Regions from separate parts of the Paenibacillus sp. CH40 genome, predicted to be linked through region 2. Evidence: predicted binding sites of a transcription regulator. Region 2 holds the regulator's gene; the other holds the start of a gene.

Region 1 (11,011 bases), 810 kb from region 2:
GCTGAGCTGGTACGATCCGCATAGTCATGCGACGCTTCCGGTCGATCAGGAAGACGATTCCCATGGTACACATACGATGGGCACGATGGTCGGCTCTGAGGAAAACGGAACGAATCGAGTTGGCGTTGCACCTGGTGCGAAGTGGATTGCGGTTCGGATTTTTAATCCGGAAACGACGGATGCGATTATACTGGATGGTGGTCAATGGCTGCTTGCGCCAAAAGATGCTCAAGGGAATCTTCATCCCGAGCTTGCTCCAGACGTAGTGAACAACTCGTGGGGAGGTGGACCGGGTCTTGATGAATGGTTCCGCCCTGTGGTTCAGGCATGGCGGGATGCTCAAATCTTCCCCGAATTCTCCGCAGGTAATACCTCTCTTTCCAATCCGGGCGGACCTGCCTCGGTAGCCAATCCGGCGAACTATCCGGAATCCTTCGCTACTGGAGCCACGGATAGCAATGATAATCTGGCCAGCTTCTCATTGTTAGGACCATCACCCTATGGTGAGGTGAAGCCAGAAGTTTCCGCACCGGGTGTTAATATCCGGTCATCTGTCGCTGGTGGCGCCTATAAAGGCGGGTATAACGGTACTTCCATGGCGGGACCTCATGTTGCGGGCCTTGCAGCTCTGTTGCTGCAAGCGAATCATTCGCTTACCGTAGATCAGCTTGAGGAAATTTTGATGAACACAGCTACACCGCGCACGGACAGCACATATCCTACTTCGCCAAACAATGGCTACGGACATGGTGTCATTAATGCGCTGGATGCAGTCGGTTCGGTCATGCAAGGTCTAGGTTCCGTGTCTGGTAAAGTTGTAACGGGTGGCGACGATCTGGAAGCACCTGTTCTCGAGCATACACCGCCCGCAGCGGCATTCGAGGGTATTGATATACCTCTGACTGCTCATGTAACGGATGATGTCGGCGTGACAGCCGTTGAGGCATTTGCCAAAACAGCAGGTACGTCAAACTATGTATATATTCCGTTGGAACGGACCTCCGGCGACAGCAAAGATGGTACATATCAAGCGTCTATCCCGACTTTTTTGGTGGACAGCGCTGGTCTGGAATATTATATTCGTGTAAATGATTATGGTAATAATGGATTTGAAACTGAAGTATACAAGGTTAAAATCTCCAAAGGCGTAAAACCAGGCTACACACAAGACTTCGAAAAAGACATTGCCGGTATTAATATCGGTGGACAGGGCAGTGTTTGGAAATGGGGAACTCCGACAAGTGGCCCTAAAAGCGCACATTCGGGTACAAAGGTCATCGCGACTAATCTCGAAGGCCAATATCAGGCCAACTCCAACAGTTATTTTATGGCCCCTCCGATTGATCTGACCGAGAGCTCAAAAGGGGCACTGGTCAGCTTCAAGCATTGGTACGATCTTGAAAACAATTCTGATTTCGGCAAAGTGTACGTAGCGACCACAAACAATCAGAATGCGTTTGAGCAGGTATTATCGTTTACTGGCACCAGCAACGGCTGGAAAACACAATATCTTGATTTGCGGGCATTCGCGGGTCAAAAGGTATACCTCCTGTTCAACTTTACGAGTGACAATACGGTTGTGAAAGATGGCTGGTATATTGACGATCTGTCGATTCAGGAGCCAGACACCGTTGCACCTGCTGCGCCGAGCAATTTGACTGCTGAAGCAGATACTGTGGGCAACGTCACACTGGCCTGGAATGCTTCCTCCGATGATGATGTAAAGCAGTACAAGGTGTATCGTTCTACCCAATCAGGCAAAAATTATACTTCCATCGGTACAACCTCAGCACTGACACTCACAGATACCATCACGGTCGGTGGAGCGACCTATCATTATGCAGTGGCGGCTGAGGATTATAGTGGCAATGAAGGAATCAAGTCGAATGAGGCTTCTCTGAGAGTAGACGTGCCAGATACGCTGTATAGCGATCATTTTGACGGCAGCTCGGATAATGGCTGGACTCATTCCGGTACCAAGGATGAGTGGGAACGCGGCATTCCCAAGGAAGTAGGACCAGAGAGCGCAGCGTCCAGACCCAATGTGTGGGCAACCGATCTTGATAGCAATTATGAGAACGGAGCTGAATTTTCGCTGGTTTCTCCCAAAATTAATTTGCAGGCTGTACGCAACGCAACACTGACCTTCAATCACTGGTTTGAAATTGAGGCCGGCTATGATTACGGTTATGTGGAAGTGTCCAAAAACAATGGCGACACGTGGAGCGAGCTGGGCAAGTTCTCTCACAACACGAACGGGAAAAAGTGGACTCCAGTTTATTACAATCTGGATAGCTACACCGGCAATGAGATTCAAATTCGCTTCCGTTTGAAATCGGATAACAGTGTGAACAAGAACGGCTGGTACATTGACGATTTCCGTGTGCTGGGCATTCCAGCTGCGACAGTGACCAAGGACATCGTACCTGAGTCGAATATCAAGCTGGAAAAAGCGGAAGAACAATTCCCGCTGTACAAAATTACAAGCACTGAAAAGAGTGAATTCCAGGAGAAAGTGAAGCCGGCAGAAACAACGGTGGATAGTGGACGTGTCGGGCTCGACAGTCTTCCAGCCAGCGCTACGGTTACGGTATTGGAAACCGGACGTTCGGTGAAAACGGATCCGACCACGGGCAAATACAGCTTCACCCATGTAGCGGGCGACTATACGCTGAAGGCTGAAGCCTATGGTTACGTGCCTCAGACGAAATCAGTCACGATTGAGAATAACAAAGTCATCAGAGCAAACTTTAGTCTTCAGGCCGTACCTCACGGTACGATTCACGGGGTCATTACCGACAAGCAATCCGGTGAACCGATCCAAAAAGCGAAAGTGTTGGTGCTGGAGGATGCACGTATTGCTCCGGTAGAGACGAATGAGGCTGGAGAATTTACGCTGGACGTGCTGGAAGGAACATACACATTGTCCATTTCAGCTGAGAATTATTATAGCGACAGTGTATCCGTTACTGCTCCTCCGAACGGTAGTGTGGAAGCGAATGTCACGTTGAAACCTTTCATCGGGTTCCAAGGAGGCATTGCCTACGATGACGGGACAGGAGAAAATGCTAGAGCCTTTAACGCGGCAGGCAATTCATGGGCAGTCAGAATGACGCCTGAGTCGGAAGTGGCTCAAGTGACAGGAGCATCGCTATTGTTCTGGAACTCTGCCTTTCCGAATCCGGGAGGAACGGCATTCCAATATTCTATCTATGACGCCTCCGGTGCGGCAGGAGCACCTGGACGATTATTGGCTGGTCCATTCGACGGGACTGCCGTAAGGGATGAGACACAATGGACGACGGTGCAGCTTCCAGAGCCGGTGACGGTTCAAGGTGACTTCTACATCGTATATACACAGTCTGCTGTAGGCACACAGTCGCCGGGTCTTGCTACAGATGAGAGTGGCCCGAATGCACTTCGCAGCTGGCAAGGTGTAAGCGGAGCATGGAGCCAATCACCTGAGGAGGAAGGGAACTACATGATCCGGGCTATCGTCAGATATCCGGTGAATGCTCCAACGATTACGACTCCTACGAAGGCTACGTATACGCAGGAAGAGTCGATTACCGTAACAGGAACTTCCCCGGCAGAAGGAGCCGATATTCAGCTCTTTAACGGTAAGGAGCTGGCTGGCACAACGAAAGTGAAGGATCGTCAGTTCAGTTTGTCGGTTGATCTTCAGCCAGGTGCTAATCCGCTAAGTGTTCAAGCAGCGGTATACGGCAAATTAACGGATCGTTCCGAAACGGTAGTTGTGACGCTCGATCAGACTAAACCGGGTCTGATCCTGACTTCTCCTGATGAAGGAGCCCGTACGAACGCGGGTGTAGTTAGTGTTATCGGTACCGTGTACGACGAGTTCCTCACCGAATTGTCGATTAACGGTGAGCCCGCTGAATTTGGAAGTGATGGAAGCTTTAACAAGCGATTGCTTATCAACGAAGGCGAAAATCAAATTACGGTGACGGCCAAGGATCTTGCCGAAAACGAAACAACCGTTACGCGCTCGGTGTATGTCGATTCAGCTCTGCCGAAGCTTGAAAACATTAGCCCTGCGGAGGATGTGCGTATTACTCCAGGGCAGCCGGTACGAGTATCCTTTGACAGTGCATCCGGTTTGGAGGCGTCCTTCCATGTGGAGCTGCCTTTCAACCTGTCCACTTTGGGCCGCAACGATATTCCATTAAATGAAACTTCGTCAGGCCACTATGAAGGCACTTATTTCACTTCATCTTCTCTGAACCTGGAAGGCGGAGTCATCGTGATCCGGGTAAGGGATGCAGCGGGAAATGAAGTGGAGACGGAGGCGCCAGGAAAATTGTATGTAACCAATGGTGGAGGACAGAACCCTGATCCGAATCCACCTACATCCAATGAAAAGCCAGTAGCCATTATTCAGGCTAATGAATCAGCTAAGAAGAACAAAAATGTACAATTTAACGCCAAAGCTTCCCGTGATATAGATGGTGAAATCGTCAGCTACAGCTGGAATTTTGGCGATGGCGATACGGCGGTCGGTTCCAAGGTGAAGCATAAATTCACCACAGCTGGAACGTATACCGTAGAGCTAACGGTGACGGATAATGACGGCGCAAGCGGTAAGACTGTGCATACGATCACAATCCGTTAACAGCCAGTAGGAAAGGGAAGGCTTCTTTTAGAATAGCAATGAAGGCCCACAGCAAGCCACGGTTTATAGAGGCTGCTGTGGGCCATTTTTAATTGTCGAGCCGTTCAGGAAGCGATACAATGAATAATGCTCATAAAGTGAATCATTTCACAATAATATTTTTAGCAGGAGAGGATTATATGATTCATTTGCAAAAAGAAAGCGGACGTATCCGTCTTGTGCTGGATGCCTATTTTATGGGGGAAGATATCATTGTACTCATTTCTGGCGGTGATCAGCCGCATTTGGGAACGATTACAGCAGGGGCTAGGCTCGAGCCGATTCAAACTGTGCAATTACAAAACCATAAGGAATTTTATATTACCGAAGAAATTGCAGTTCGCTTGCGAAAAGAGTTTGCGGGCAATTTTGCCATTTGCTGCGGCGCACATTTGGACCATGCAACCAAGGACGAAATCAGAGTGCTGACAGATATGGCTATACAACTGGGAAAAGAGCTCATTGGAGAACTCAAGCAAGCACGCTAGTAGCGACCTTTTTAAGTGAACTCCTGAAAGAGCAGATTGCGATAGGGATACTTGCTAAAGGGATACTTAAAAAGCAAGGCAAAGCCATCATCCTCAATTTGTACGGATTTCAGTGCAGAGGATGGAATCAAACTACGGATCATGACATGAACTGCACGCTGGTCTTGCCTGTTGATCGCTTTAGCTAAGGCAGAAGCAAAACATGGATTACGTGCCAATTCGCGATACAGCGGAAAAACGGCTTTTGCGATGGCACGATGAACTCTCGGCTCAAACGTAAACTGCACAGTCCCCGGTGGAATCGTCGTTCCATTCGTATAATAGAGCATCGGTGGCTGAGCTAAAAAGGAAATGAAGTAGCCGATGCCATTTGTGCCTAAGCCTTGTTTGGCGGCAAATGGCGCTACTGAGCAGAGAAGGGATTTCATCCGATCCAAATTGCCCTGAACGACAGCTCGTGACCATTGGACGGCAAAAGCACGTCGGGTTGCAATAGCTTTGTAAAAGGGTAGCATGGCAACGGATATTTTCCTAAGTGTATCTGCATTTAAACGTTTGTGAGGCGAGCCCTTTCTACGGGATGTTGCATGATATAACATAGCTCCGACCTCCTTGGCAGGATGCTCTCATGGAGCGCAATTGATCTGTAACAGGTAAAATACTGTATGCCCGGTTACCTCAAAAAGTGCTAATATCGCTAGGTTTCTTCTTTTTAACGTTCTAATTTAAAAAATTGAAATAAGTACTGTCCTGATTTGTAAGATTGTGGTACCCTAGAACTTATATAATTGCTATTTTACTTATTGGAGTTGAATTTAACGGATGAGTGATTTGTACAAGGAGCCTCGATCTTCCGATCCTTTTCAGGAGACGAACGATTATAACGCCCCATTTAACCCGCCCCCAGTAGTTCCACCTACGAATAGTAAAGCTGTTGCCTCGATGGTGCTCGGGATTTTATCTGTGGTCATTCCCTATATCGGGTTGATTATCGGAATTGTGGGTATTATTTTGTCCAGTCTTTCCCTGAAGGAAATTAACCGTCATGGCGAGCAAGGCAGAGGTATGGCCATTGCTGGATTGGTATGTAGTATTATCGGTACACTGATTTATACACTGATCATCATTTTTATAGTTATTGTTTTTATTGTAGCGGCCTCCAGTGGCGATCCGGATATTTTTTCAGACATTTAATGAATTGAAGAATGCTTGAGTCAGACAAACCATTCACGATTTGACTATTGGATGTTATGATAAAAGGAGTCCAATGAAGGAGAGTGAAGCCGTATGGCACGTACTCAAACACAAAAAGCGCTGAGCAAGGCAAAACGCGCTGGAATCTATTGTGCGGCACAGAGCCGCAAAACGAATGACCATTATGGCGAGATTTCACAGCACATACGAATGAAGCCGACCAAGCAAGAACAATTACAAAAGGTCAAGCACAAGAAGCGAATCGTTCAGAGCGACGCTTCTTTTTTTTTGTCTTTAGCGAGAATTTTTTTGATTTTATAGAAGTTGTCACAATCAGGAGACAGTATTCGTTATACAGATAATGACGGACACACAAGGAGGTGATCCTATGGAACGGTTCAGCCCCGGGGCCAACGACCATACAGAACATGTAGAATCCGTCGTGGAACGCGTCAAAGCTGGCGATCAACAGGCTTATGCCACCATCATACGTACTTATGAAAAGCAGATATATATGTACTGCTATTACATTCTGAAAAACCGCGAGGAAGCGGAGGATGCGGTACAGGATATATTTATCAAAGTATATCAGGCAATAGGTAAATATAGACAGCAGGTTTCCTTTTCGGCGTGGCTTTATAAAGTAGCGTACTATCACTGCCTGGATCAAATTAGGAAAAAAAGCCGCTGGCATCGATTAATATCGATCCAAAAAGAGCAACAGCAACAGCAACATCTAGATGATTACTATCCATCCGATGATGAACGCGAAGTCGATGAGCTTCTAATGAATCTGAATTCGGAAGAAAGAAATCTTGTGCTGTTGAAAGCTGTTGAGCAGTACAGCTTTGAGGAGATCGGAGAAATTATGGATTGCAAGCCCGCGACTTTGCGAAAAAAGTATGAACGGTTACGCAAAAAGCTGATTCAGCAGAAAATGAAAAAAGGAGGGCTAACGAATGAGCGCATGGCAGGATCAAACTGAACACGAGCAAATGGAGCAAATCCGTCGCACGGTCCAAAATAAGAAGATGCCTCAGGTTAGCTATACGGATGATATTATGAAGAGGTTGGGGGAAATGGACGGGGGGAGCGGGAAGTTAACGTACAAAAAAGGCACATGGACCAAAAGAGTGGCCGTTAGTGCGTCTGTAGCGGCAGTGTTGGGAGGACTGGTGTTGGGAAGCGGTTTTGTGTCCCCAGCTATGGCCGAAACGTTAAAAAACATCCCGTTGATCGGCAGCGTATTCCAATATAATTTTGACAGAAGCTTGCAGCAAGCCAGTAAATCTGGATTGACGACGACACCCCATTTGAGTGTATCCCGCGATGGAGTGACCTTGAACATCAAAGAGGTTATGTTTGACGGAACACGGCTGGTGTTCATGATTGAACGCCAAGGGGTAGAAGATGAGAGGATTATGTCCCCTTATTTGCCCGAGGAAGCCGTGAGTGTCGAGGGGAATACATTGGAGAAGGTACCCGTGGAAAAGCAAAAAAAGGGGTATTTGTTCACACCTAAGGTCTTTATTGAAGGACAAAAGATGGTGTACGGTTCGTTTACGGACGCGGTTGGCAAAAAGGAAGACGGCAAGCTCATCGACAATATGGCTATGTTTGAAATCACCAAAGGACTGTCGGAGAAAAATCTATCTGACGAATTTGAGATTACAGTAAAAGTGAATGTGAGCGGCTTCCATGAGCCATTTGAATTTCAGGTGCCGGTGAAGAATTTATCCAAAAACAAAATTTTGCTGAAGCCTGATAAGACACAGGGCAGCGGAACGTTCAGTTACACGGTGAAGCAGATCGAGCTGACTACGGTAACAACCCGTCTTATTGTGGACAGCAAGGGCAAAGTACCGAGCACCGCGGAGCAATCAGGCGATTTAAGTGCGACTAAAATGTATTACGACATTGTGGATCAGGACGGAAATCAGCTGGAGCAACATATGTTAGGTCTGTTCCATCGCAGTCCTGATTCCGAATACCATGAGGATGAAGCATACAGTCCATTTACAAAAACACCGACCTCCATTACGATCAAGCCGTACACTATGACGGTTAAGAAGGACTGGTCTGTGATAGAGGATCAAGAGGGAAATTGGGCCAAAACATATCATAAGGATTTGGAAATGACGATCCCAGTCCCATCTCAATGATAAAACAACCCAACCCGGACGATAAAGGAGAGGAAATACGAATGAAGCAATATATTAAAGTGAAGCGTATAATATTCAAATCGGCTATTCTAGCTTCAGTAACTATGATTATGGGTACAGGAGTGACGATTTCCGATACTGCATGGCAAATCCAGGCAGCAGCTGCACAATCAACTGCCCCGGCGGCAAGCGCAAGCAGTCTGACACGGGATGGCGTCACACTGACGGTCAAAAAGGTGAAATATGACGGGATTCGTCTGACCGTGCAAATTGAACGCAAGGGGATCAACAAGATCAGTACAATGCCTCCTTTCAGCAAGGACAAATCCCGGAAGTTAGAAAAGGGTTACCTAATAGATCCTCAAATATCTATTAATGGAGAAAAAATAAGTTTATTGAGAGTCTCAAACGCGGTATTCGACGAAAATAAAAAAATGTTGGATAATACATTAGAAATCGCAATAGACAAAGGATTATCTGAAAAAAATCTGCCAGACTCATTTGAAATGGCATTAAAAATCAATGTTAGCGGCATTAAAGAACCATTTTCATTTAAGGTGCCTGTGCAGAATACGGTGAAGGACAAACTGGTCCTTAAGCCGGAAAAAACGCAGAGCAGCGGAGATTTCAGTTATACCGTCAAGCAGATTGAGCTCTCCTCGGCCAATACCCGGATCATTATTGACAGCAATGGTAAAGTGCCGAGTACATCCAAACAGACTGGAAATTGGAGTGCAACCAAGATGTATTATGACATTGCGGACCCGCAAGGCAAACTGATTGCTCAAGAATTGATGGGAATTTATAACAAGGCTCCGGCGCTCAATTATCACGAAGTTGAAATGTATGCTCCGTTTGCAACCAGACCCTCTTCCATCACCATCAGGCCGTATACGCTGACCGTCAACAAGAAGTGGACGCCTATGAAGGATGCCCGGGGTAAAGAGGTCAAAACATACCATAAAGACTTAGAAATGGTAATCCCGTTGAGTAATTGACCTTACAGAAAAACAAAAGAAGCGGAGCGAATCGTTCAGGCAACGCTTCTTTTGTGCTTCGAAAGATTCAATCCATTACTGCGAAAAAGGACTTGATAATAATTATCATTCTTGTTAGAATATCATAAGAAAGAAGGAACCCGGGCATGGGCTCCTTCATTATAAAGCTTAGGCTTGAAATCAAAGATTTACTTGGCTTCGAAGGTTTTGCAGTCTGTTTCTTCGGATTTGTGAGTGTCTTCAGGTCTGTTGCTTACGATATAAATGGAGCTAGCGCTACATTTATTTTCTTGGGCCCAGTACGTACATGAATTGACTTCACACAGAACGTCTTTTGCCATGTTGTACACCTCCTTATATGGATGTGATGGGCTGAGCAAATAGTATCACGGTCAGTCAAGGTAGGACTTGTCCAACTGTGTTTACCCTCTTGTCAGGAAGAGGGATTTTGCTATGCCTACTTGTACAATATCAAATGAAATTTAAAATTGCAATGTTTGCTTCATTTTGCAGTTCGAAGCGGACACAAGTGTCCCTTTTAATTAAAAAACAAAAGCTGTCCTCCATGCAGAACGAAATGTTTCTCTGCTGGAGAACAGCTTTTTTTGTTTTTCTGACATAATGACGATATGAAAAGACTTAGCGCACGTTAGGAATATTTACGATGGGATCGATGTCAGCATCATAGTCTACGCCCTCGAACTCAAAGCCGAACAGTTGGAAAAATTCGTGACGATATCCTTCAAGATCTGACAATTCGTAGATATTGTTGGTCGTCAGCGCCTCCCATATCTTCTCAACCTCTGCCTGTACGTCTTCGCGCAGTTCCCAATCATCAATACGAATACGTCCTTCTTCATCTACAGGAGTTTCTGGTGCGTACAGACGCTCAGCAAACAGGCGGTAGCTCTGTTCTACGCACCCTTCATGCAGCCCTTTTTCCTTCATTACCTTATATAAAGCAGAAATATACAGAGGAACGACAGGGATAGCGGAGCTAGATTGGGTAACGAGTCCTTTGGTGACTGCGACGAAGGCGCGTCCGCCTGTAACTTTCAGCTGATCGTTCAGCTGATGCGCTGTCTCCTCCAAATGATCCTTTGCACTTCCGATACTGCCTTCTCTGTAGATGGCTTGCGTAATATCTGAACCAATATACGAAAAGGAGAAGGTTGTTGCAGTATCAGCCAATACACCGCCTTCACGCAAGGCGTCAATCCACAATTTCCAGTCCTCACCACCCATAACCTCTACCGTTGCTTGTACTTCTTCTTCTGTTGCGGGTTCAAGCGTCACGCTGCTGACTTCCCCGGTGTGGAAGTTAACGGTCTTGTTTGTGTAAGGCTTACCAATAGGTTTGAGCACGGAATTAAACGTTTCGCCTGTGCGAGGATTTGTACGACGACCTGAAGCGACACTGTAAACCACCAGATCGACTTGTCCCAGTTCTTCGCGAATGGCTTCCACCGTTTTGGCTTTGATCTCATCCGAGAAGGC
Region 2 (11,011 bases):
TGTATTCTTCTTTATTGGTTGGCTTATGCGTAAGAATGGAGGAATCCATACCGATGCGCTCTACCAATCCTTTTGCCAGAACGGACTCGTCCGTCATATCATACAATTGGTATTTCAGGGAAGAACTCCCTGCATTGATTACGAGAATTTTCATATCCGGTCACCATCCTTGTCGTACATAAAGAAGCCTTCGCCCGATTTCACGCCCAGATTACCTGCACGCACCATTTTCTTCAGTACGATGGACGGACGATATTTCAATTCGCCGAATTCACGGAACATACGCTCCAGAGCAGCCAAAACGGAATCTAGACCAAAGCGGTCAGCCATTTCCAAAGGACCGCTTTGGAAGTTATAGCCGATTCGCATAGCATCATCAATATCTTCAGCGGAAGCCACGCCCTCTTGAAGTACATGGGCCGCTTCGTTAATCAGCAGACAGATAATCCGGCTTGTTACGAATCCAGGAGATTCATAAATCATGACTCCTTTTTTCTCCACTATTTCTTCCACGAACATTTTAGTGTGTTCAAATGTATCGTCCGAAGTTTTCAAACCACGAATAATTTCTACAAGATCAATACGGGATACTGGATAAATAAAGTGCATACCAATAACACGCTCAGGATACTTGGTCGAGCTAGCAAGCTCGGTCAGGCTCAGCGTGGATGTATTACTTGCAAGAATAATATTGCTTGGACACACATAGTCTAGCTCTTGGAACACTGCTTTCTTCTCGTCCAGATTCTCTGTAATAGTCTCAATGACCATATCGCAGCTTCCGAGCTCCGCCAAATGGATTACTTTTTGAATACGGGATAAGATCAATTTTTTCTCAGCTTGAGTAATTGCCCATTTTTCCAGTTGTTTGTCCAGACTCGTTTCAATCATATTGTAGGCGTAGTCTAGTTTCTCTGGTGTCTGCTCTACCAGCAGCACATCGATTCCTTTGGACGCGAGCATTTCAGAAATCCCCTGTCCCATGGTGCCGCCGCCGATGACGCCGATTTTTTTAAATTGCATGATTCTTTACTCCACCCTTTCCTGGTCACTCTCATATATTGTATCCTTCTTTGTCGAAAAATACATGTTTATGTCCCAATAGATAATAATATCTTAGCACGGACTAAAAGTAAAAAAAAATAACCAGCATAAAAAATTATGCTGGTAATAAAGCATTTTCACTAAATTGACATCTAAATTGGTCTCCAGACAGAGTTTCTTCCTTCATCAGGATGTCAAGTGAGTTGTCGAACACAGGACGATGCTTTTCCAGCAACTCCAAAGTCCGGGTATGCAGGTCTGCCATAATCTCGCCATTTTCCCGCATAAGTTCTTCTTTGGTTACCATTTCCATGTTAATAATGCCAAGTGAAGTCAAACCGGAAGTCATCATCGTATGGACGATGTTCAGCGCCTGCTCAAAATCATTACTTGAGCCGGTACTGCGACCGCCATAGTACATTTCTTCCGCCGTGGCCCCTGCGAGCGAGATCATGATCTGCTCCTCCAGGAACTGCTTGGTGTATAAATAATGCTCTTGCTGTGGATTGTGGCGCACATAGCCAAGCGCTTTCCCACGTGGGCTAAGTGCTACCTGGCTTACGCTACCGGGACGAACAATTTCGGCCATAATAGCATGTCCTAGTTCATGAATCGCTACACGTTTTTTCTCTTCCAACGTCGATTCCCGGTCTGTCTTTTCACCCATCATCACTTTATCAATTGCCATCGACAGATGCTTCTGCGCAATCATTTTCTGATCCTGTCTCATCGCATAGATTGCCGCTTCATTCATCACGCTCTCCAGCTGTGCGCCGGAAAACCCGTAAGATTCCTCAGCAATTTTGTCCAGATTCGCATCTTCCTGAATCGGTTTGTTTTTGGCATGAATTTTAAGAATATGAAGACGGCCCTTCTTATCAGGCAAATCCACTTGAATATGACGGTCAAAACGCCCTGGACGTGTTAAGGCACTGTCCAGCATTTCTTTACGGTTTGTTGCTGCAATGATCAAAATCCGCGGTGTATCTGCCGAATAAATGCCATCCATTTCTGTCAGCAACTGATTCAAAGTCTGATCATATTCTCGTTGCTGTCCACCCTCACGTTTACCACCAATTACGTCGATCTCGTCAATAAAAACAATCGCATTTTCCTTCTTTTCCTTGGCTGCACGAGTACGTGCCTCCCGAAACAACTCACGAACACGACCCGCGCCAACACCAACGTACATTTCAACAAATTCACTACCTGAGGCTGCAACAAATACAGAATTAGTATAGTGTGCGGCTGCTTTCGCCATCAGTGTTTTCCCTGTTCCCGGAGGGCCTGTGAGTAGAACGCCTTTTAATGGACGGATACCAAACTTGGAAATTTCATCATGTCGATTCAAAAAGTCCAGGGCCTCACGCAGCTCCTGCTTAGCGCTTTCCTGCCCACCGATTTCCTCAAAAGTCAGCTTGTCCGGACCACTTTTTTTGCGTTTACGTTCTTGCCCAGCACCTACGGCCAAGCCGCCACGCGCATGCATGAGCATTAACAAGCCGCTGAGCATCACGCCAGCAACTAGAAGAGGGATAATATTCACCCCAATAAAAACGAGAAATATAATAGTCACCGGCACTATGCCGATTAATGTTTCCTTGATCCATCTAGGCATTAGGCCATACCCCCATTTGCTGAGATTGACGTGGCAATACGATAAACTTGGTCGCTTTCCCTTCGCTGAGTCGGATATAGACATTGTTCGAATCCATGTCGGTATCAGCTTTGATACCCGTCTTTTTCTTTTTCATCTGCTCAACTGTAGATGAAATTTGAGTATACTTTTTATTTTCCATCGCTTCGGCTACAGGAAACATAGCCTCAGACCACCATTGATTCAGTGCTGAATTGGAACGATCTTCAATATCCAGCTTAATGGTACGGCTGCCAATGATGGATTGTCCTTTTTGCTTAACCACATCGACTAATCCGGCCACATCCGCCTGCGGTTTGAGATCTAGTTTCAATACAACCTGATCCTGTTTAATATCTATTTGAGCGCTTGTCACGCCTGGATATTGAGAAACCAGTTTTTCCAGAGGACTTTGCATTGTAACCTGACGGTAAATGAACCATCCCCCAAATAGCAGCAAAGCTGCCAAAACTGCCGCCACAACGATAGGAACTGCACGCAATTTCAAACAACATCCTCCTCTCAAAATGTAAAACACAGAAGAAACGGGACGAATGTCAACAAACAACCAAATTGCATGATCTTACAGCGATCAGCAATTCTTTTTTCTATCATTTTTGTCTATCACTTATAAAATATAGTATATCATAACGTATATCTAATATCGAAGGCAATGTGTGGAGGAGTTGTGATGAGGCAAAATCTTTGGTTAAGGTGGAGGCGAGACGCTGAGCGTAGGATTTGATCTTACGATCGCTGTTGCCACCCGATTTTTCTCGATTATATTCTTAAATCCGGCGGCAAAGGCGAACGCTCTGCTTCTCCAAATTCAAATCCTCCACTCCGTGCTGCCCGCATAAAGATGAATTTGCCCTAGGAGAGAAGATGGATAGGTAAAGATGCTTCACTGGCTTTTAGCCCATTTTACGGCATAGCAAGACTAAAAGACGTAAATACGATTTCCATCGCATTTACGCCTTTTTCTTGAGTTTTCAATTATTTACTAGTCATTCATTCCACATCTGCTAATCCTCAACCAGCTCAGTTATTGGGCAAAGTATATTTTACACCCGTCGCTACCCCATCTGAGAAACGATAAAAGGTGTAGTAATGATGACTTCCATCATCGTAAAACAACTGCCACACATATTCGCCATTGAACACACTCGGCTGAAGCCTTACAATTTTTGCACCTGGAAGCTGCTGCTGAATTATTGCCGTCATTTTTTGCTCATCGACTCCATTCTTCAGCAGTTCGGTGTGAACACCGCTATTATCTGCGGCAGGTACGTTAGGTTGTCCTTCCACTTTTTGAAAAGGAACCCACACCATTATATTTTCATTCTGTGCATTTTTCCCTTGAACCACCCAATATACCTGATCCCACACAGACTTCCATGTTTGAGTCGTGCTAACCAGACCACCTGATTGCTTGGCCTTAATGATAGCGGCATTTTTCTCAGCCACCTGGTCTTGAGTAACATAGGAATAATACCAGAAAATGCTGACCAGGATCAGTATTACGGCCAAAATGGCGACCGCTATCCACTTTTTCTTATTTTTCAAACCCGTGCTTCCTCTCTAAGGGGATGTGACACCTGAATTAGCGCGACAGCAGCCCCTCAAAGGCGGCTTGTGCCTCATGTTTGATGCGTTCCTCGTCCATAGTCAGGCATTCGCCGTTTTTCACAACCTGACGACCGTCTACCCATACGTGAACCACGTCTTTGGCGCTTGCTGAGTATACCGCATGTGAAATAAGATCTGTACGCGGCAAGAAATGTGCCTGATTCAGATCCAGCGCGATAAAGTCAGCCTTGTTGCCTGCTGCCAACGCTCCTACTTCTTTTAAACCAATTGACTTTGCACCGTATTCTGTTGCCAGACGCAGCGCTTCACTTGCAGGAACTGCCGTAGGGTCACCAGATACACCCTTGTGAATAAGTGCTGCCAGACGCATTTCCTCGAACATATCCAGGTTATTATTACTGGCAGGACCATCCGTTCCGAGAGAAACGGTAACCCCTGCACGCAGCAATTCAGGCACTCTTGCCACACCACTTGCCAGCTTCAAGTTGCTACCTGGGTTGTGCGAAACCGCTACACCACGTTCAGCCAGTAAAGCTATTTCTTCATCGTTTAAATGAACGCCATGGGCAACAAGCGAAGGACGGGAGAAAAAGCCAAGCTTATCCAAGTGTGCAACTGGACGCAAACCGTAGTCTCGTACGTTTTGCTCCACTTCGGCGATCGTCTCAGACATGTGCGTATGCAGCGGCAAATCCAGATCATGCGCAGCTTGTACGAATTTTTCAATAAACGCAGGTGGACAGGTGTATGGCGCATGCGGTGACATCATCGTTGTAATACGCCCGTCTGCTTTACCATGCCAGTTACGCGCAAAAGTCACGGCCTCAGCCAGCTTGATTCGCTGTTCTTCCTCCGAACATAGTCCAATTGCTCCACGCATCAGACTTGCACGAATACCTGACTCTTCAGCTACACGAGCCACCTCATCCATATGATCGTACATGTCCAGGAAGGTCGTTGTACCACCTTTCAGCATTTCCAGCACAGACAATGACGTACCCCAGTACACGTCCGTAGATGTAAACTTGGCTTCCATAGGCCACATTTTTTCCTGAAGCCATACTTGAAGTGCCAAGTCATCTCCATGCCCACGCAGCAGAGACATCGCCGCATGACCATGAGTATTAATCAGACCAGGTAAAAACAAAAGCCCCTTACCATCGATCGCTTCCGTCTCTTCCTCACCCGAAGGCAAAGTCTCGCCAATGTAAGTAATGCGGCTATCTTCCACAATCATAAAACCATGGATTACCCCAGCTTCTGGTCCATTTACGGCAAAAGAGCCGTTTTTAATCATCCATTTATTCACTGTCATATTGTGTTTCTTCCTTTCCGTCCTCCAAATAATAAGCGAGGCTAAGCAAATCAGTTGTAAAGTCTGTGGCATGAATCCGAATGTTAGCCGGTGCTTTGAGAGTAGTCGGTGCAAAGTTCAGGATCGCTCCAATTCCACTCTCAATAAGCCTGTCAGCCACGTGCTGTGCTTCAAAATCAGGTACGGTAATAATCCCGATTCGAATGTTTTTTTCTTTCACAGTCGTTTCCAGTTCATCCATCGGTTGCACGACCAATGTATTGATCTTGGTCCCTACCTTATCCGGAAACGCATCAAATACCGCTACAATCTTCATATTGTCTTTTAAATAAGCGTTATAATTCGAAAGGGCTTGCCCCAGATTACCCGCTCCGACCAATACTACATTAATTTGCTGATCGATTTTCAGGATATGGCGTATTTTCTCAATTAGATAAGAAACATCATAACCGATACCCTTCCGACCAAAATCTCCAAAATAGGCGAGATCTTTACGGATTTGGGCCGGGTTCAAATCTAGCCTCTGTCCCAACTCTTGAGAAGAGACCGTAGCCACCTCCCGTTTGTGAAGTGCATTCAGATAACGTAAATATACGGGTAACCTCCGTACGACAGCCTCTGAAATTTTATCTGATTTCATACTTGCTCCCCCTAATTGTAACGAACATACTTAGTGTCCGTCCGTTATGCCTCGGTCTCCGGGGCGGATTGGAGCCATTCGGCGATGCGGGGCACCATTTGCTCCGATGGCATATGCTCCATTTTTGGTCCCGGTAACGAGTACAAAAAGTGCTTTCCGTAATAGGATTCGATCACACGCGTATCGTAAACGATAACGACCCCGTGGTCGCTCGCTGTACGAACCAACCGACCAAATCCCTGTTTGAAGCGAATGACCGCTTGTGGTACAGACAGCTTCATAAATGGATTCTTCTTCTGCTGCTGGAGCAGCTCGCTTTTTGCCTCCAGCAACGGGTGATTCGGCGGTTGAAATGGCAAGCGAACAATGGCTAGACAAGTCAGAGCCTTCCCCGGAATATCGACGCCTTCCCAGAAGCTGCTGGTTCCCAGCAATACAGAAGCTTTGGCTTCCTGAAAACGGCGGGTTAGCTTGCTGCGACTCCCACTGTCCACACCTTGTCCCAGCACAGTAATTTCGCTGGATGCTAAGGCCTCTTTGAGCGGCTCATACACTTGCCGGAGCATCCGGTAGGAAGTAAACAGAACGAGCATTCTCCCCCGCGTCGCCTGAGCAGTCGCTCCTAGAGAGCTAACGAGCATATCTACAAAGTGTGCATCTCCTACACTGCCCTTCACGCTTGGGAAATCCCGTGGAATGACCAGCAACACCTGATCCCTGTAATTAAACGGTGACGGGAGCTGCGAAGTCATCAGCCGCTCTTGATCTGCGGCTTCCTGCAAGCCGAGCTGATCGATCATGTACTGAAACGACTTATCTACCGATAAGGTAGCAGACGTCAGAATAATGCTTCTTTTTTTGTCAAAAAACATTTCTTTCAACTGGCGGCTCACATCGACAGGCACCGCATAAAATTGTAATGATTTACTGCGGAATTGCCCACTCGCTTCGAGCCAGTATACGGTTGTTTCATCATCGAGTCGCATAAAAAAGCGCAAATTTTCTCGAATCCCCGCCAGATCCTTGAGCAGACCCGTGATATCTGTAATAAGGCTATCCGCCGCATAATCGTCATGCTCTTCCTTGACGTCCAGCATCAGCTTGTCGCCCTTGCGCAAAATTTCACTCATCGTTACATATAGCTGATTTTCCAAAGCCCCCGCCTGATCCCACTTTGCAGGCTTGGCTGAAGGTTTGAGACGGGAAGAAAACTGTCCTGTTTCACCCGGTGTCGCATCGCTTCGCTCTGGCAACATGCCAAACAGCTTGTCGCTTAGCAGGTCCCAAGTTTCCTTAACCTCTAACACGAGCGGATACATCTGATCGATGGTTGAGGCCCAATCTGTCGACTTCTCGTGCCCCGATTTCGCCAACTGTTGACGAAGTGAAGGCAGTTGTCCATTCTTGCTGTCTTTGAACAGTCGCGTCAGTGTATGCACGAGTGTGAAATATTTCATATGCATACCTAGGTGCTTACCAGCTACTTCCTCCAGGTGATGGGCTTCATCAATCACCAGATGTTCATAGCTTGGCAACAACTGGTGACTAGCTTTGACGTCTGTAAACAACTTAGAGTGATTCGTAATAACAACATCCGCTATCCCTGCTTCATGGCGTGCACGATGATAATAGCATTTGCGGAACCATGGGCAAGAACGACCAAGACAGGACTCTGAATCACTCGCCACCGTTTCCCAGAAATCTCCACCACGGTTGCTCAGATTCAGTTCTTCATCATCACCGGTTTCTGTTAGCGTCAACCAGACGATCATCTGAGCAGCTGTAATTAAATCTTCCTTCGGTGTCGCGAAGTCTCTTCTATTTATTTTATGTTCAAACTTACGCAGACACAAATAATGTCCCCGACCCTTGAAAATAGCAGCCCGGAACGGAAACGGAATCACCTTGGTTAGCATCGGAATGTCGCGCTCGCGTAATTGCTCCTGCAGGTTGATCGTATGTGTACTTACCATAACTCGCTGTCCTTTTTTCACACTGTGATACAGCGATGGGAGCAAATAGCCGAGGGACTTCCCTGTTCCTGTACCTGCTTCGATCAGTAGATGCTTGTCTTCACTCAGTGCCTGATTTACACCCTCAATCATCTGTATCTGCGCCTCGCGCTCCTCATATTGGCTCAAGGATGAACGCAAATTGTCCCGCACATCATCCATGTACTCCTCAAAGGAAACACCTGACAGTGGATTCGGGTCATCTTCTCTACGCGGAGCAGCTAGCTCCGTCCAATCTTCCACTTTTAGCGCAAGCTGACGAAAAAACTGATGTCCCTCCAGATCCTGAATAGGATCAAGCTCTTTCTCTTCACGCACCCCATCAAGAAACCATCCAAGGTCACTGTCTTCCTCTGCAAACAAATCGCTAAGCCGCTGTATCGTTATCAAAGGTAATGCTTGAAGCTCACCCAGACACTTTAAAAACACCTCAGCCGTAGCCAACGCGTCGCTGTCTGCTTGGTGAGGGCGATCATGCGCCAGCCCAAACTCAGAAGACACAAAACCCAACTGATAAGAAGATAGCGATGGAAACATAATTTTCAGAAAATCCATTGTATCCAAGATTCTTCCGCTAAACGGCAAATATCCGCACCGATCCAGAGCGTTTTGCAAAAAATTAAAATCAAACGCCACATTATGACCGACCAGTACAACATCGTCCAGCATAGGCACGAGCTCCATCATCATTTCTTCAAGTGCAGGAGCATCCTTGACGTCATCGTCTGTAATTCCGGTCAACCCGGTGATAAAAGGGGGAATAGATCTGCCAGGGTTTACATAAGAGCCGTAAACACGGGAAATGCTGTTATCATGATCTATAATTGCAAGTCCGACTTGAATGATATCATCCGCGGACTGGGTGCCTGTCGTTTCAAAATCCAATACCGCAAATTTCATTCGGGCTAATCCTTTCTTATGACACTTACAAAAATAATAACTCTGTATATTAGCATAGCAGAAGATCGCCTGTTTGGAAATTAAGACAGCCAAAAAAGACGATGCACACGCCGCCTGAGAGGTGGGCATGCATCGTCTTGCTCGGTGTCTGACAACTACATCCAGGTCATCATGGAGCTGTCGTATCGAAGCTTTTCGGTACCGGACAGACAGGCTTCCATATTGTGCAGCGGCTCGGGTAACGCAGGATCGAACTGATGTGCGAGAGCAAAACATTTTTGCGCCTCCTCTACGTCAGCCTGCTTTGCCAACAGACAGCCTAGCGCATTATAGATGACCGCCTTCAGTCCTGCCTGCTCAGTCAGGTCCAGCACCTTCTGAAAATGGCATACAGCCTCTGCTGGATCATCTAGTTGAAAATAGGCCATTCCCATATACATGCGACTCTGCCAGCTGTTCGGAAAATCCTGTAGTACCTGCTCAAATTGTTGGATCGCCTCAGGGTACATGAGTAATCGATAATACCCTTGCCCCCGATTAAAAGCTGGCAGCTCTTTTTCAGGCAGCTCCGTGTCAGACATATCGGTCTCCGCGGAAAACCCGGCCGCACGCAGGCAAACCATTTTTTCCTCAAAGGCCAGCCACTCATCCATAATTCCGTCACTCATTCTCCGCAGCAGACTCCAGTGCTGTAGCAGCTCCTGCCTGCGGGAGCCCTGGGCTGATGGGTAATGCTTCACGATATCATCTAACATGCTGTTCATTTCTGCGAATACATGCTGGAACATGTGCATCCCGCCCTTATGAAAGATGGATTAATACACTCACATTTTTCGCTTAAAAGACGGGTTTCATCCGCACTCCCATTCATTACATGATCGTCGCGTGTACTTCTTTGTTCATCGTTTGGGCTGGTTTATTATGTTCATCAACAAATACCACTGTTGGTTTGTATGTTTTGGCCTCTTCATTCGACATGGAAGCATAGGAAATAATAATGACTGTATCACCAGGCTGCACCAAACGGGCTGCCGCACCATTGAGACAGATTACGCCGCTCCCACGCGGTCCGGGGATAACATAGGTTTCCAGTCGAGCTCCATTGTTATTGTTTACAATTTGAACCTTTTCATTCTCCAACAAATCCGATGTCTCCATGAGATCTTCATCTATAGTGATACTCCCCACGTAGTTCAGGTTAGCTTCCGTAACCGTAGCGCGGTGAATTTTGGATTTCATCATGGTTCTAAACATGGGAAAGCACCTCCGCATTCTGTATTCTTATATTGTCAATCAGTCTGGTATTACCAAATTTCACAGCCAGCGCTACGATGACGTCTTCCTGAACATCACATAGCCGCTGCTCGGGAAGAAGGGGCTCCAGACCGGGAAAAGTTAATATTTCAATGTAATCAATGTCTGCTAAAGGAGAGGAAGTAATGGTGGACTCCACCATTTGATGTAGCTGACGAATCGTAATTGTGTTTGTTACTATATCTTCGCTCACTTCTTGCACCTTACGCAGTGACTGAGACAGCACCAACGCCTGCTCGCGCTGTTCTGCACTTAAATACACATTACGGGAGCTGAGGGCCAAACCATCCGCCTCTCTGACGATGGGACAAGGTACGATAATCACGTTCATATTGAGATCAGTCACCATCTGCTGGAGCACAGCAACCTGCTGCGCATCCTTCATTCCAAAGAAAGCCAAATCAGGACCTATCATGTTAAAAAGCTTGGCTACCACCGTAGTCACACCATCAAAATGGCCTGGACGGGAAGCACCGCACAAACGATCTGTCAAACCGGATACACGAATTTTGGTTTGGGTTGGTTGTGGATACATTTCTGCTACAGTTGGCAAAAAAACA

What was found. Region 2 encodes Rex, which represses fermentation and respiration genes when NADH is low (regulators of the CRP and FNR family bind a similar motif). Its sites were predicted from a motif close to TTGTGAAATATTTCACAA; they were not measured.
Region 1: a site for Rex is predicted at 4,769-4,786, ahead of lpdD (prenylated flavin chaperone LpdD). Genes of this name have one in related genera too.

What each region holds. Positions count from the first base shown of each region.
Region 1 is NZ_JANAVQ010000001.1:159,316-170,326, forward strand. Features, by position in the region: gene NLX73_RS00655 (S8 family serine peptidase) at 1-4,633, shown strand, start outside; gene lpdD (prenylated flavin chaperone LpdD) at 4,813-5,160, shown strand; gene NLX73_RS00665 (hypothetical protein) at 5,172-5,759, opposite strand; gene NLX73_RS00670 (DUF4190 domain-containing protein) at 5,983-6,354, shown strand; gene NLX73_RS00675 (hypothetical protein) at 6,448-6,675, shown strand; gene NLX73_RS00680 (RNA polymerase sigma factor) at 6,743-7,339, shown strand; gene NLX73_RS00685 (DUF4179 domain-containing protein) at 7,314-8,516, shown strand; gene NLX73_RS00690 (DUF5643 domain-containing protein) at 8,558-9,514, shown strand; gene NLX73_RS00695 (DUF1540 domain-containing protein) at 9,703-9,855, opposite strand; gene fabV (enoyl-ACP reductase FabV) at 10,154-11,011, opposite strand, start outside.
Region 2 is NZ_JANAVQ010000001.1:971,955-982,965, reverse strand. Features, by position in the region: gene NLX73_RS04275 (acetate/propionate family kinase) at 1-154, opposite strand, end outside; gene NLX73_RS04270 (3-hydroxyacyl-CoA dehydrogenase family protein) at 151-1,023, opposite strand; gene NLX73_RS04265 (AAA family ATPase) at 1,160-2,662, opposite strand; gene NLX73_RS04260 (hypothetical protein) at 2,655-3,188, opposite strand; gene NLX73_RS04255 (cell wall elongation regulator TseB-like domain-containing protein) at 3,722-4,246, opposite strand; gene NLX73_RS04250 (amidohydrolase) at 4,284-5,585, opposite strand; gene NLX73_RS04245 (redox-sensing transcriptional repressor Rex) at 5,572-6,225, opposite strand; gene dinG (ATP-dependent DNA helicase DinG) at 6,270-9,137, opposite strand; gene NLX73_RS04235 (tetratricopeptide repeat protein) at 9,293-9,925, opposite strand; gene panD (aspartate 1-decarboxylase) at 10,008-10,391, opposite strand; gene panC (pantoate--beta-alanine ligase) at 10,384-11,011, opposite strand, start outside.